DNA from 2 places in the Paenibacillus sp. NPDC058177 genome. Region 1 is predicted to be linked to the other one. Evidence: predicted binding sites of a transcription regulator. Region 1 holds the regulator's gene; the other holds the start of a gene.
What was found. Region 1 encodes NrdR, which represses ribonucleotide reductase genes. Its sites were predicted from a motif close to AACACNATATATNGTGTT; they were not measured.

Region 1 (6,920 bases):
TTTAATGTTGATTGTTATGGGAATAATGAAGCTGTTATGAGGTGAGTACATGATCATGGGCTTAACCGGAGGCATTGCATCCGGAAAAAGCACAGTGTCAGCACTGTTCGTGAACAAGGGAGCCAAACTGGTGGATGCCGATGCCATTGCCAGGGAAGTGATGCTGCCCGGACACCCGGTGCTGGCTGCTGTCGTTGAACATTTCGGAGAGGATATTCTGAACCCGGATGGAACGCTCGACAGGGCGAAGCTTGGGAACATTGTCTTTCATGAGCCGGAGGCCCGCCAGAAGCTGAATGGTCTGACTCATCCGGCGATTCGCCAGGAGATCAAGGACCGGATGTACCGCATGGAGCAGGAAACGCCGGAGACGATGATTGTGGTAGATATTCCGCTACTGTTTGAGTCAGGGCTGGAAGGTCTTTTTCAGGACATTATTGTAGTATATGTTCCCCGTGAAATTCAACTGACCCGCTTAATGGAACGGAACAGTCTGACTCAGGAGCAGGCGGAGAGCCGTCTGCAATCGCAGATGGATCTTCAGGAGAAGACGGGCAAGGCAAGTTACGTCATTGACAACAGCAAGGATCTTGAGCATACTGAGGCCCAGGTTCTTGCTTTGTGGGACAGGCTGGGGTTGTCATGAGCTGGCTGCGCAAAAAAAGAGTCCTGCTCCTCCTGTTCATCGGCTTCACAGGTATTCTGTTCCTCAGTACGAACTGGATGTCGTGGTTTTATCCGATTCATTATAAAGAAGAGATCCGCAAGCACAGCACGACCTACGAGATTGATCCATTCCTTGTGGCGGCGATTATCCGGGTGGAGACAAACTTCAAGACTGGAAAAGAGTCGAAAAAAGGGGCGATCGGTCTCATGCAGCTGATGCCGGATACGGCCAAATGGGCTATGGAAAAGGCCAAGCTCCCCGATGTATCGCTGGAGCGGCTGAAGCATGAGCCATCCGTCAACATTGAGCTTGGGGCCTGGTATCTATCCTCGCTCTCTCGTCAGTTTGACGGCAATCGTACGGCGGTCATTGCTGCTTATAATGCTGGTCCGGGCAATGTCCAGAACTGGCTGAAGCAGGGGACCTGGGACGGTACGGAGGATAATGTAAAAGATATCCCGTTTGGCGAGACACGTCATTATGTCCAGCGGGTGATTTACTATTATAATCAGTACACGGATATCTATAAGGGATTTTAGTTGTGCATATGAAAAGAAGTATTAAACAGCCCGTGAGCTGTTTAATACTTCTCTAGTCAAGCTATAGGCAGATTAGTGAACTTGACCTGCCAGTTGTTGTTCAGCCAGAGTTACAAGACGTTTAGTGATGTAACCACCGATCGAACCGTTTTCGTAAGAAGTTTTATTGCCATTGTATCCGTCTGCAGAAAGCGTGATACCCAATTCTTGAGCAACTTCGTATTTCAATTGTTCCAAAGCTGCGCGGGAATTAGGAACTACCAGGTTGTTGGAGTTGTTGTTTTGGCCCATTGCTGTTCACCTCCTATCGGTTGGTAACTGTATTATGTGCCGGACTTGGCAGATTCATTACAATAAACAAACGGTGAATTATGGAAAAAGAGATTGTGTTCGATCGCAGTCAGGTGCGTACCGGAACGGGACGCACACCATTTTGCAAAAGGAAGTGATTAAGCTTATGAAATGCCCTTACTGCGATCATACAAATACCAAGGTGCTTGATTCACGTCCGGCCAACGAGAATAAGTCCATCCGCCGCAGGCGGGAGTGTGAGCGCTGTAGCAAGCGTTTTACAACGTTTGAGATGATCGAAGAGACTCCGCTTATTGTAATTAAGAAGGATGGCAGCCGCGAGGAATTCAGCCGTGATAAAATCCTCCGTGGATTGATCCGTGCCTGTGAGAAGCGTCCTGTGCCTGTGGAGCGCCTTGAGGTCATCGTGTCGGAGGTTGAGAAGACTTTGCGCGGGATCGCCCTGGCAGAGATCGAGAGCCGTCAAATCGGCGAGCTCGTGATGGAACAGCTTTATCCAGTGGATGAAGTCGCATACGTCCGCTTCGCCTCTGTGTACCGTCAGTTCAAGGATATCAACATGTTCATGAAGGAACTGAAGGGCCTGCTGTCCAAGACAACGGGTGAGTTGGAGAGTCTGTAGAGAGTCTTGCTGCATCGCTGCTAATTTGGAGATACCATCTGCAGATATCAGGAGCGGCCGAGATGTAGTTAGAATAACTGAAAAATAGCCCGCCACATTAACTTGTGGCGGGCTATTTGGCTTTTCATCATTGAAAGATAAATTCAATTAGGGGGAGTACATTTTATTCCTGAGACATCGGAGTATGGTAAATGTGGAGACTAATTCGGGTCATCTCAGTCGTGGATATTGCGAAGTCGGAGTGAATCCATTTGGAGATCGCATTATATAATGCTCCGGCTTTAAAGTATACCCGGTACCTGCTTTCGTCTGTTGGGTCATGCGCGTTAGACAGCATCATTTCATTCAAGCAATCTAAGATCACATAATCAAACTTGGCGCTTTGCAAGGCTCTGTAAATATCACGCTGCTGAAAAATAACTTCAAAAAGCACGCTAATAAACTTTTCAGGCTCTTTGGCTTTGCCTGTTAATTCATTGGTGTAAGGCAGGAGCCTTTGATTAATCTCGAAAATAAGCGAATCGACCAGATCCACCAGTATCTCCTGTTTGGAGGAATAGTTGTTGTAATAGGCGGTTCGGGAGACCCCGGCACGTTTCACAATATCGGTAATGCTGATTTTGCTAAAAGGCTGCTCCTGGATTAAGAAGACTAATGCCGTGCAGATGGCTTCCCTGGTCAAGCGATTGGTTTCTTTATTGGAATTATGTTTAGAGGTGTTTGGACTGTATAATTCATGATTTGCGATGACAATTCCCCTCCATTTGTACGTTCTGGCGTTCGTTTTATTGTTTTTCATGACTCTTTTCAATATGCTAAACCATAAGGCATTACAAATGTAATGTCAAAGTTGTAGCTACATAAGACGAACATAAGAAATAAAAAAGCGAAGATGAGCGAAAGGAGAAGTTTGGAACAGTAGGCGCAAAGCGATCACCTGAACGAGATTTCCATAGGAGAGCTCGCACCGGATCATAGTCTGTCGACAGCAAGAGCTATAATTCATGGCTGTTTAAATCCAGGGATGTCATATAGAAGCGGTAAGTTTCCCTTCACCAGTCGTCTTAACAGTGGAAAAGAGGGGGTACTTCCCCAACTAACGGCATTTTTGTACCTTATTTTTCAGGTATATATCTAAATGAGGCAAATAAGGGCATTATTGTATCTTATTTTTCGGAAAAGACGCTGGAGAGGTATTTCTGGAGGATTTAAGGTACAATATTGCACTTAATCTCTACTACCCCCTCGCTGCAGAGGATTTAAGGTACAAAAATGCCGTTAATTACATTTCTATCCGAACTTAAGACTCTCACTTAAATTTCGGTCGTCATTACGGTGAATATTTGGACTTACGGTCGCTGTGATCCCCAGATTTCTTCGATTTAACCGCTTCTAGCGGTTAAAATCGGGGCACAGCGGAAGTTCTCGACGCGAGCTTTCCTGCGGAAAGCTTTCAGGCGGTCGCTTTCGCTCCTACAGTTCCAACCATTCCCCTTCGTTCCTTCTCGCTTTTTAAAATGGGAGGGTGTCATGTTAAAGAATTTATACAGACGATTGACAGCTATACTGCTGTTGATCCTGGCATTCTGTGCTACCGTATTTATCGGTCAAGAAACAGTAATCTCGATAGCGACGATTATCATTTTACTGATTGAATTAGGCACTTCATATTTACTTCTAAAGAAACGTGAGAAGCTGCAAATGGTGTTGCTCAGCGCCATCGTAACAGAAGGGTTATTTTTGCTGACTGAGGAGTTTTGGCTGCTGGCGCTATCTATCCTGCTGCTGATCGTGGCGGGCGTATGGAGAGGACTTTTTGGTCAAGCTGTACGAAGAAAAGTCACTGCGTTTATGATGGGTCGAAAAGTGTTATTCAGCATTGCTGTTCTATTCGTTAGTGCGCTTTGGATTCTTGGTATCTATGCGAAGCCGATTACTAAACCTGTGGCGTTAGAGGTGGATGTCACGGCCACCATTGATGAACATAGATTGGATTCGTCAGCAGCAATGCTAAAGAATATTGAAGTGATGAATTCCTTTGGAAGCCGTACAACCGGCTCGGAAGGCCATAATAAGTTTATTGCTTGGTTGGAACAGCAGGTAACGGATATGGGGCTGACTGTATACCGTGATCAATATACGTTTGACCGATGGGAAGAAAAGAACAGCTCTTTGGTTATTGATCAGCAGCCCATTCATGTCTCTTCAGCTTTTCCTTATTCCGGGGAAACGGACGAAAAGGGTGTAACTGGGGAACTGGTGTACACGAAGCGTGGTGATTATGAACAGGCAAGCGGAAAAATTGCTGTAGTGGAAATTGAGAATTTTAAAGATTTTCCGATAGGGATCGTCATGAACATGCGGGATTCATCGCCAAAGCAAAACAAAATCGCCCCTAGTGAAGGTGATCTTGTACTCACCACAGCCTTAAAAGAGGCCAAACTGGAGCAAGCGAAGGAAATGGGCGTGAAAGCCGTTATTTTAGTCTGGAAAGGGGTATCCGACGATAAGGTTGAGAAGCAGTATGTACCGTTTACCACCGACTATGCTGGAATCCCTGCGGTTTGGGTCAATGAGACAGAGGGCCAAAAGGTGATCAGCGCAGCTAACGAGCACAAAGAAGGCACGGTTATTTTAGAAGCAGATGAACAAAAAAACGCACCGACGGAATCCTTTTATGTGAAGATCGAGGGGAAAAGGAAAGACGAAGCGATTATCATCAATACCCATACCGATGGGATTAATGTTGTGGAGGAGAATGGCGCCGTAGGCATGCTGTCCATGATTCGTTACTTGCAGCAGGAGCAGCCGGAACGGACGATGATCTTTGCTTTTGTGACCGGACATTTCCGGTTGCCGGAGTTCAAAGGAACTTCTCAAGCGACATCCACCTGGATGGAGGGGCACCGTGAGCTATGGGATGGCGAGAATGGCCATATGAAAGCTGTAGCAGGAATTACGGTCGAGCATCTCGGCAGCATGGAATGGAAGGATGACGACACGGGGCATTATGGTCCGACGGGACGTATAAGTACAGAATATACCTATGCGGGCAATGAGATGATGGCGGCGATCTGGCAGAAGGCTGTTGAGCAGAGAGGCGATGCACGTACTGTAATTTTACGCGGACATAACAAGTTTGAGTTCGGGGAGAGTCAGCCTCTTTTTGAAGCGGGTATCCCATTGCTTGGATTTATCCCAATGCCGGATTACCTGCTGACGGATAGTGAGAATAGAGAAATGGACAAATTTGACGTGAAGCTCATGCATTCACAAATTGTATCGCTGCTAAAAGCGGTCAAACTGGTGGACGGGACGGAGACGGGCAAGCTTGGGGTGTCGGATGGGTATTCATTTTTCTATGGTCGAATTAGATAGAATTCAATTGTAGAACTAGAGATATTAATAAGATATTAGAACACCTACAATGAAAATATATTGTATTGGAACAAAGGCTCCCTCACAAGGGGGCCTTTGTTGTATTTACATTGGGTAATTTTTGTTTCTTATTATGCTTATTTTAGTTTAGGCATCAAAACCGCTGTTTTTTTCATAGGTCTTTCCATTAATATCGGTGACAGATCTAAAGACCTACACTTGCCTGTTAAGATTATTTTAATCCACAAAATATTTTATTTAAGGAAATATTTACATTTTAAATAATGTAAAGTATACTTAACGTAAACCTTGCTTTACATTAAGATTACCGCATTTGGAGGGGATCGTATTAAAAATCATGTCCGGGCATTGCGAAACGAGCATGGCATGACGCAAGAGCAGCTTGGTGAGATCATTGGAGTTTCTCGGCAATCGGTCATAGCGATCGAAACGATGAAATACAATCCGTCGCTGGAGCTCGCTTTCAAAATCGCAAAAGCGTTCCACATGTACATTGAGGATGTATTCGTATTTGAAGAAAAGGAGGAGAAGTAGATGTTATACGTAGGCATATATGGAGGTCTGCTGTTCGGGATTGCAGGTTGGTATTTTGGCAGGCGAGGCGCGGTCAAAAATAACGCTCTGGATGAGGTGCTCGCCTATATAGCAGCCAAGTCTCGCTCGATCTCATGGTACTTCACGATTGCGGCGATTTCTGTGTTGCTGTCCCTGGAAGTATTAGGCTTGTCCATCGGCACAATTCCGTCGCTGGGAATTCTGCTATTCGTTCATCTGGGCAGCTGGGGGCTGATTTCCATCATCCTACATGCTCGTATGACAAACGATCCCGAAGAGACGGGCAAAGGCAAGCTTCAACTCGTGCAGGGCATTGCAGTCGGAGTATCGTTTCTGATCCTGTTTGCCATCATCTCTGTTCTATCAGGCGAAAGACGCTTCCTGCTTGCTGCTATCCCGCCGATTCTGCTAACCGTGATCATTATGATGTCCGTTCGGAGGAAGCATGGGGGAAGCGGGAAGAGGATTGGATGATTAACTCCATATACTCTTGCCGATCGAACCTCGCGAAGCAGCCAAATTTATAGTTATTCTCAATGAATACTCGTAGCTGTGTAAATGGCTATCCGCGGTAGAGCGCATCACTGGCAGCGATGAGGTCATGGGTTCCCCTAGGCTTCATCAAACAAAAGCCACTTCATTATTGAACTACACCCCAATTGTTAGAATCATTGAACATTGGAGCTGTAGTTCAATTCGAAGTGGTTTTTAGTTGTTGTTCTGTCTAAAGTCTTGTTTGGATGGTTCGAAAAAAAGAGATGAGATGTTATACTATGTATCCACGGTATATTTATATAGTAGAAGCGTCAATGCTAAATTTGAGTTT
Region 2 (6,920 bases), on a different contig from region 1:
CAGATGCTTTCTTTGGCGGTTCATCTGCTAAGCAGGAGCAATTGAATGCTGCGTTCCGCAGCCACGATACAGGTCAGTTAAAGGCCTTGGCCGCTGCCGGAAGCTTCGGTCCCTTGCTCGAAAGCACCTTGTCCATGCATAAGGCGTACGAGAGCCATAAGTATGCGGCGCCCTGGCTCAAGGAACAAGTGGAAAGCAGCGGACGTATCATCCTGAAGAAAGATCTGGAGGGCAAGAACATATCCGCCTTCGCAGAACATGCTGCCGCCTATCGCAAGTTCGCAAGCAGCGCAGGCTTCAAGGCAACCCAAGTGCTGAAGTACATAGATGCTCAAAATGCCAAACTGCTCAAAAGTGCCGCGAGCAAAGCCAAAAACGGAGCATACGAGGACGCAATCAAGCTCTACACCGAGCTATATCCATTAAAAGACCATTCCGAGGACATTGCAGCGGTCCGCCTCGCCTGGAATATAGCTGATCCTGTACGGTTGCTCCCCGGAGGCGGGGAGCAGGGGCGCTACAATAATGTGATTTCCGGTAAAGGAAAGTACGGCGCCAAGGTCTATGTTGCGGCAACTGACAGCAGCGGGTCCCTTCATTATGCCGTAATGAACAAGGATAACGCTGTATCATCTTTCTCCATGGGCGTTATTCCCGGGTTCCCCTCCCTGCACCGGGTCTTCTTTGACGAGACTCTTGAGGCAGCCACCGGAGAACCTGTAGTTGTTGCTGAAGCCGATAGCACAGATGACAACGGCAGGACACTTTTTACAGGTTATGCGCTTCAGATGCAAGGAATATCACAACTGTTCTCCTTTAGCGGGGATAGCTACGAACTTCAGCCAGATGGTTCCATCCTTGTGCATAATGTTGGTGCTGGTGCCGGAGAGGGTAATGCGGGGCAGACAGCCATTTATCGCAAATCGGGGGAAACTTACCAATTCTCCGAAATCGTACAGGCTTACCCGCCAATTCAGGCGTCGGAGCTGGAGCTTCATCCTTTGCAGAATGTATCGATAAGCTGTGAAATCTATCTCGACAATTCAGGGAGTGCTGTCGCTTATGCCGATGGCCGCTACATCCTGCTTCAGGGCTATCAAGGGTCCATAACAGGCCCCATGCTGCTAAGCGGTCAGTTCCAGAACGACTACGGTATACTGCAGACCGAAACTGGTGAGGAGAGCGTCCCCGTATTTGTGGTAACTTCTGCCGGGAGTTTGAGTATAGTGAACTAAGCGAATCAAGTCAGTACAGACACCCTCCTGAATGCCATTCAGGGGGGGTGTTTACTGCCAGCACCTTTTCCAACATTCACAAAAGAGACAAGGATCATTTTAATTTTTTTTTTACCCTGAAGTGCTCTCGCAGTTGCGTATTCTGGATCTGTTCCAAATCCCTTATTCCACCTGCCCTCCCGCTAATATTCTTCTCAATTCAGCTCTTTTTCTAGTATGAAATCTCGTGATTTGCGCGTTCTCCCTACCCCTTGAGATCTATTGACTTCTCCATATCTAGTGTTAAAATGATTAAGCGTCTCTAAATATAGTGTTATTCCGAAGAAAACGGTTTATATACAGGGTAAACCCTATCAGGGCGCGGTTTATCCCAAAATCTAATTTTAATAAGCTGGAACAATCGCTTCCACTAAGGAGGAACAACCATGCTGATCGCTTATGATTCCAAAACAGGCAACGTCAAACGGTTCATTAACAAGCTGAAGCTTCCGGCCGTACAGATCGAAGAGCATATGACGATAGACGAGCCTTATGTACTTGTTACATACACCACCGGATTTGGACAAATTCCAGAGAAGGTGTCTTCTTTTTTGGAGAACAACCATACAAGTCTGAAAGGAATCGCCGCCAGCGGCAACAAAAACTGGGGTCAACTGTTCGCGAATAGCGCAGATTTGATTGCAGAGCGGTACAATGTGCCGGTAATTGGCAAGTTCGAGTTGTCGGGAACTTTTGGCGATGTAGAACGGATTAAACAGGAGGTGAACCGAGTTGCGGCATATTGAGCTGAACAACATGCTTTTGAAGAGAGACGAAGAAGGATTCTTCCAATTAGATAAGGACCGCGAGGCGGTTGTGGAATTTATGGGAGAAGTGGAGCGACGCAGCCTTACTTTTGCAGACACTAAATCCAAAGTGGATTATATGATAGAGAATGACTACTATGAGAACCTGTACGAACGCTACGCTGCTTCAGAGATTGAGGATGTTTACCGGATCGCACATGAATATGGCTTCCAGTTCCCTTCCTACATGGCGGCTTCCAAGTTCTATACAGACTACGCGGTGAAGACCAATGACCGGAAGCAATACCTGGAGCACTACCCGGATCGTGTGGCCGTGGTGGCTCTGCATCTGGGCCGCGGCAATGCCGATACCGCTCGTGTGCTGGTCCGCTCGATGATGGAGCAACGTCTTCAACCAGCTACGCCAACCTTCCTGAACGCAGGCAAGAGCCGCCGGGGCGAGATGGTCTCCTGCTTCCTGCTGGAAATGGATGACTCTCTGAATTCGATCAACTATGTACTGAATACATGCATGCAGCTCTCTAAAATCGGCGGCGGGGTGGCGGTTAACCTCTCGAAGCTGCGCTCGCGCGGCGAGACGATCAAAGGCGTGGAAGATGCGGCCAAAGGTATCGTGCCTGTGCTGAAGCTCATGGAAGATGGATTCTCCTATGCCGACCAGATGGGGCAGCGTAAAGGCTCCGGAGCGGCTTACTATAATATTTTTGGCTGGGATGTACTAGAGTTCCTGGATTCCAAAAAAATCAATGCCGACGAAAAACTGCGCCTAAAAACGCTGTCCATCGGGCTGATCGTGCCAAACCGCTTCTATAAGCTGGCCCAGGATAATGAGCCGCTGCATGTGTTCGCACCATATAGTGTGTTCCAAGCCTACGGCACCCATCTGGACGATATGGATTTGGACGAAATGTACGACAAACTGCTTGCTGACCCGCGCGTTAAAAAGAAAGTCGCGATGGGCGCACGTGAGATGCTGACCAAGATCGCCATGATTCAGTTGGAATCAGGCTACCCATATATTATGAACAAGAGCAATGCCAACAAGGCACATGCGCTGAAAAATATCGGCCAAGTGAAGATGTCGAATCTCTGCACAGAGATTTTCCAATTACAAGAGACTTCGGAAATCACTGATTACGGTCAGGCAGACACCATCCGCCGGGACATCAGCTGTAACCTGGCTTCCCTCAACATCGTCAACGTTATGGAGCATGGCAAAATCCGTGAATCCGTTCATGAGGGTATGCTGGCACTGACAGCTGTCAGCGATATGACCACCGTCTCCAATGCCCCAGGTGTGACGAAGGCGAACAAAGAGATGCACTCCGTCGGACTGGGCGTTATGAACCTGCATGGTTATTTTGCCAAGAACAAGATTGCTTATGAGAGTGAACAGGCCCGGGATTTCGCCCGCACCTTCTTCATGACCATGAACTTCCACTCGCTGGAGAAGAGCATGGAGATTGCCGCCCAGACCGGTGAGACCTTCCATGGCTTCGCAGAATCGGATTATGCCACAGGCGTCTACTTCGAACGCTATCTGACTACGGATTATCGTCCGGTGACACTTAAGGTGCAGGAACTATTCAAGGATATCTATATCCCTACCCAAGAGGATTGGGCGCAACTACGTGATTCTGTCGTCAAAAACGGACTGTACCATGCTTACCGTCTGGCGATCGCGCCAACGGCCAGTATTTCTTATATCCAGAACGCTACTTCCAGTGTGATGCCGATTGTGGAGCAAATTGAGACCCGGACCTATGCCAACTCCACTACGTACTATCCGATGCCCTATTTGCAGCCTGACAATGTCTTCTATTATAAATCCGCCTATCAGATGGACCAGTTCAAGGTCATTGACCTGATTGCCGAGATCCAGCCCCATATTGACCAAGGGATTTCCACTGTCCTGCACGTGAACAGCGATGTTACCACCCGCGAGTTGGCCCGGTGCTATCTCTATGCGGCGCACAAAGGGCTGAAGTCGCTGTATTACACCCGGACCAAGAAGCTGTCTGTCGAGGAATGTATCACTTGCTCGGTGTAACCGTAGGCTTTTTTGAACAGAAAAGGAGATTACAAGATATGAGCGCTATCCAAGCCGTAAACTGGAACCGACCGGACGATGATTTCACCCTGATGTTCTGGAATCAGAATATTATGCAATTCTGGACCGATGACGAAATTCCGCTATCCGATGATAAAATGTCCTGGCTGACTCTCAGCGAGCTGGAAAAGGATGCCTACATGAAGGTACTCGGCGGTCTGACCCTGCTCGATACCGTACAGGGCGGCGTGGGTATGCCGCAGATTATGGAGCATGTGGACGGCCTGCAACGCAAAGCGGTGCTGGGCTTCATGGGGATGATGGAGCAGATTCACGCCAAGTCGTACAGCAGCATTTTCACAACCCTGGCGAGCACTGAAGAGATTGATTCCGTCTTCCGCTGGGTGGAAGAGAATCCCCGCCTCCAGACCAAGGCAGAGACCATCTCCCAATATTACAAGGCTATCGAATCGAAAAAAGACTTGTACCTCGCCATGGCGGCCTCCGTGCTGCTGGAGAGCTACCTGTTCTATAGCGGCTTCTTCTATCCGCTTTATCTGGCTGGTCAAGGCAAAATGACCTGCAGCGGCGAAATCATCGACCTGATCCTGCGCGACGAGAGCATTCACGGCGTATACGTTGGCGTGCTGGCCCAGGAGATTTACGAGGAGCTGGAGGAAGACGAGCAACGTGATCTACACCAAACCCTTGTAGGTTTGGTACGATTCCTTCATGCGAATGAGGAAAAATACACCGAAGAGATTTACGCCTCCATCGGGCTTGTAGATGAGGTAAAGACCTTCTTGCGCTACAATGCCAACAAGGCGATGATGAATCTCGGACATGATCCGCTTTTCGACGAAGAAGAGATCAACCCGATTGTCCAAAATGGGATCAGTACCCATACGAAGCAGCATGATTTCTTCTCCAAAAAAGGCAACGGCTACGTTCGTGCGATGAACGTTGAGCCTTTGAAAGACGAAGACTTCCTGTTTTAAGTTATAATCCTGATTAAACATAAACAGCCAGGCCCCGTAAGGGGTCTGGCTGTTTTGTTGTGCGTGGCAGATGAAGTATTACTTGAATGCGAGTGCTATGGTCGCCCGCAGCTGCTAGATCGCCGCCGATTCGCTCGGCCTCCACGCCTATGTCCAGGCACGCTCGCGGTACAGCCTTTCGGCATAGTCCGTGATGACCTCATGCATGGCGAGCTTGTCCCGCCACGCTGCAGGAATGCCGGAGAGCCCATAGTAAGCTCCGGCAATCTGTCCATAGACGGCGCCGGTAGTGTCAGCATCATCGCCCAAATTCACTGCGAGCAGTGCACCTTCCGCGAAGCTTGTGGAGCGATGGAAGGCCCACAAGGCTGCTTCCAGCGATTTCACCACATACCCGGATCCTTCGATAGACGGCGGTTCCTTGGTTTGGTATGAGCCTTGCAGGATTTCCTCTATTGCGGGTGCCAATGAACCCTCCTCCAGCCAATCCCGGTATGCTTCAGGAGCTAGCATCTCCTGCTTGCTCCACCCACTGAGCGCCCCCGCAAGGATGGCAGCCATCAGGCGGCACGCATGCAGACAGGCTTGGGCCTGGTGTGTCGTTCTTGCGCTGATCGCTGCATACGATATTGCTTCCTCCGGCCGCTCTGCGTAGTACATCACAGCCGGGGCCAGCCGCATGATTGGTCCGTTTCCGGCTGATGAAGGATCCACCGAGCCACTAAAGGCCTCGCCTGTGGCCTCATAATGAAGCAATGCCGCACGCGTGGCATTGCCAATATCGAAGCATTCACCCGTGCTGCTGAGATGCCCTTCCCGGAACCATCTTACGTATCGATCCATCTGATCTCTAGGATCAAAGCCGCCCTTCTCTAGCAAGCTCTCTGCCAGACAGAGAGCCATCGAGGTGTCATCGGTCCACTGACCCGCCTTTAGTTTAAAAACCCCGCCGCCGACCATATCCTTCATCGGCTCGAAGCTTCCCGGCGGTTTGAACTCCACTGTTGTTCCCAGCGCATCTCCCACCGCCAAGCCAGTCAGGCAACCTAGATAACGGTCCATTTTATCTATCATGCTCCCCCTCCTTGTGCAATCTTATGATGATCTATTATTTTTTATGGGCTATATACAACAACACCCCTCGGAGGCGACACAAATCGCTGCCCCAAGGGATGTTTAAGATTACGCTCCCGCTTGATTATTCGCCCGGATATTTGAGGCCCCACTGGGCGCGGATATCATCCAGCAGTTTTATAATCGCCAGCGACTCTTCTAGCGGCAGGATCGGGCTTTCCGTCAGCCCCTCCGCCAGGCAGCGTCCGACTTCCTCGGCCTCAAAGGCATAACCGTGGGAGACACGCTCGTCCTTGAATGTCTCCACCTGTACATCATTGATATACAGCTCGACAGATCTCGGATTGACCAATGTGTCGGGAATGACAATATAGCCTTCTGTGCCGAAGATATAGGCCTGTTCCAGCATTTTCAATCGGACGCCCCCGTTTATGGACGCCGCTTTGCCGTCCCCATAGGAGAGCAGCAGCGAGAAATGTTCATCCACGCCTGTCTCACCGATATGGACGGTGCTTTGAATATGTTCAGGATGCGGCCCGAAGATCATCGAGGCCAGGGAAATCGGATAGATGCCGACATCGAGTAGCCCACCCCCGCCAAGCTTGGGATCCAGCAGGCGGCTGGATGGATTCCAGTCGGCACGGAAGCCCAGATCGCCTTTAACCAGACGTACTTCACCGATTCTCCCTTCTGCAATCCACTCCCGAATCTTGGCATGAACCGGAAGGAAACGGCTCCACATCGCCTCCATAAGAAA

Region 2: a site for NrdR is predicted at 1,533-1,550, ahead of nrdI (class Ib ribonucleoside-diphosphate reductase assembly flavoprotein NrdI). Genes of this name have one in related genera too.

What each region holds. Positions count from the first base shown of each region.
Region 1 covers NZ_JBHVVB010000005.1:356,211-363,130, reverse strand. The annotation lists gene ACFVU8_RS21100 (manganese efflux pump) at 1-40, shown strand, start outside; gene coaE (dephospho-CoA kinase) at 50-646, shown strand; gene ACFVU8_RS21090 (lytic transglycosylase domain-containing protein) at 643-1,206, shown strand; gene ACFVU8_RS21085 (alpha/beta-type small acid-soluble spore protein) at 1,279-1,497, opposite strand; gene nrdR (transcriptional regulator NrdR) at 1,664-2,140, shown strand; gene ACFVU8_RS21075 (TetR/AcrR family transcriptional regulator) at 2,304-2,939, opposite strand; gene ACFVU8_RS21070 (hypothetical protein) at 3,671-5,518, shown strand; gene ACFVU8_RS21065 (helix-turn-helix transcriptional regulator) at 5,828-6,073, shown strand; gene ACFVU8_RS21060 (hypothetical protein) at 6,074-6,568, shown strand.
Region 2 covers NZ_JBHVVB010000008.1:236,107-243,026, forward strand. The annotation lists gene ACFVU8_RS25775 (hypothetical protein) at 1-1,235, shown strand, start outside; gene nrdI (class Ib ribonucleoside-diphosphate reductase assembly flavoprotein NrdI) at 1,661-2,020, shown strand; gene nrdE (class 1b ribonucleoside-diphosphate reductase subunit alpha) at 2,007-4,091, shown strand; gene nrdF (class 1b ribonucleoside-diphosphate reductase subunit beta) at 4,130-5,089, shown strand; gene ACFVU8_RS25795 (ADP-ribosylglycohydrolase family protein) at 5,237-6,163, opposite strand; gene ACFVU8_RS25800 (Gfo/Idh/MocA family protein) at 6,288-6,920, opposite strand, start outside.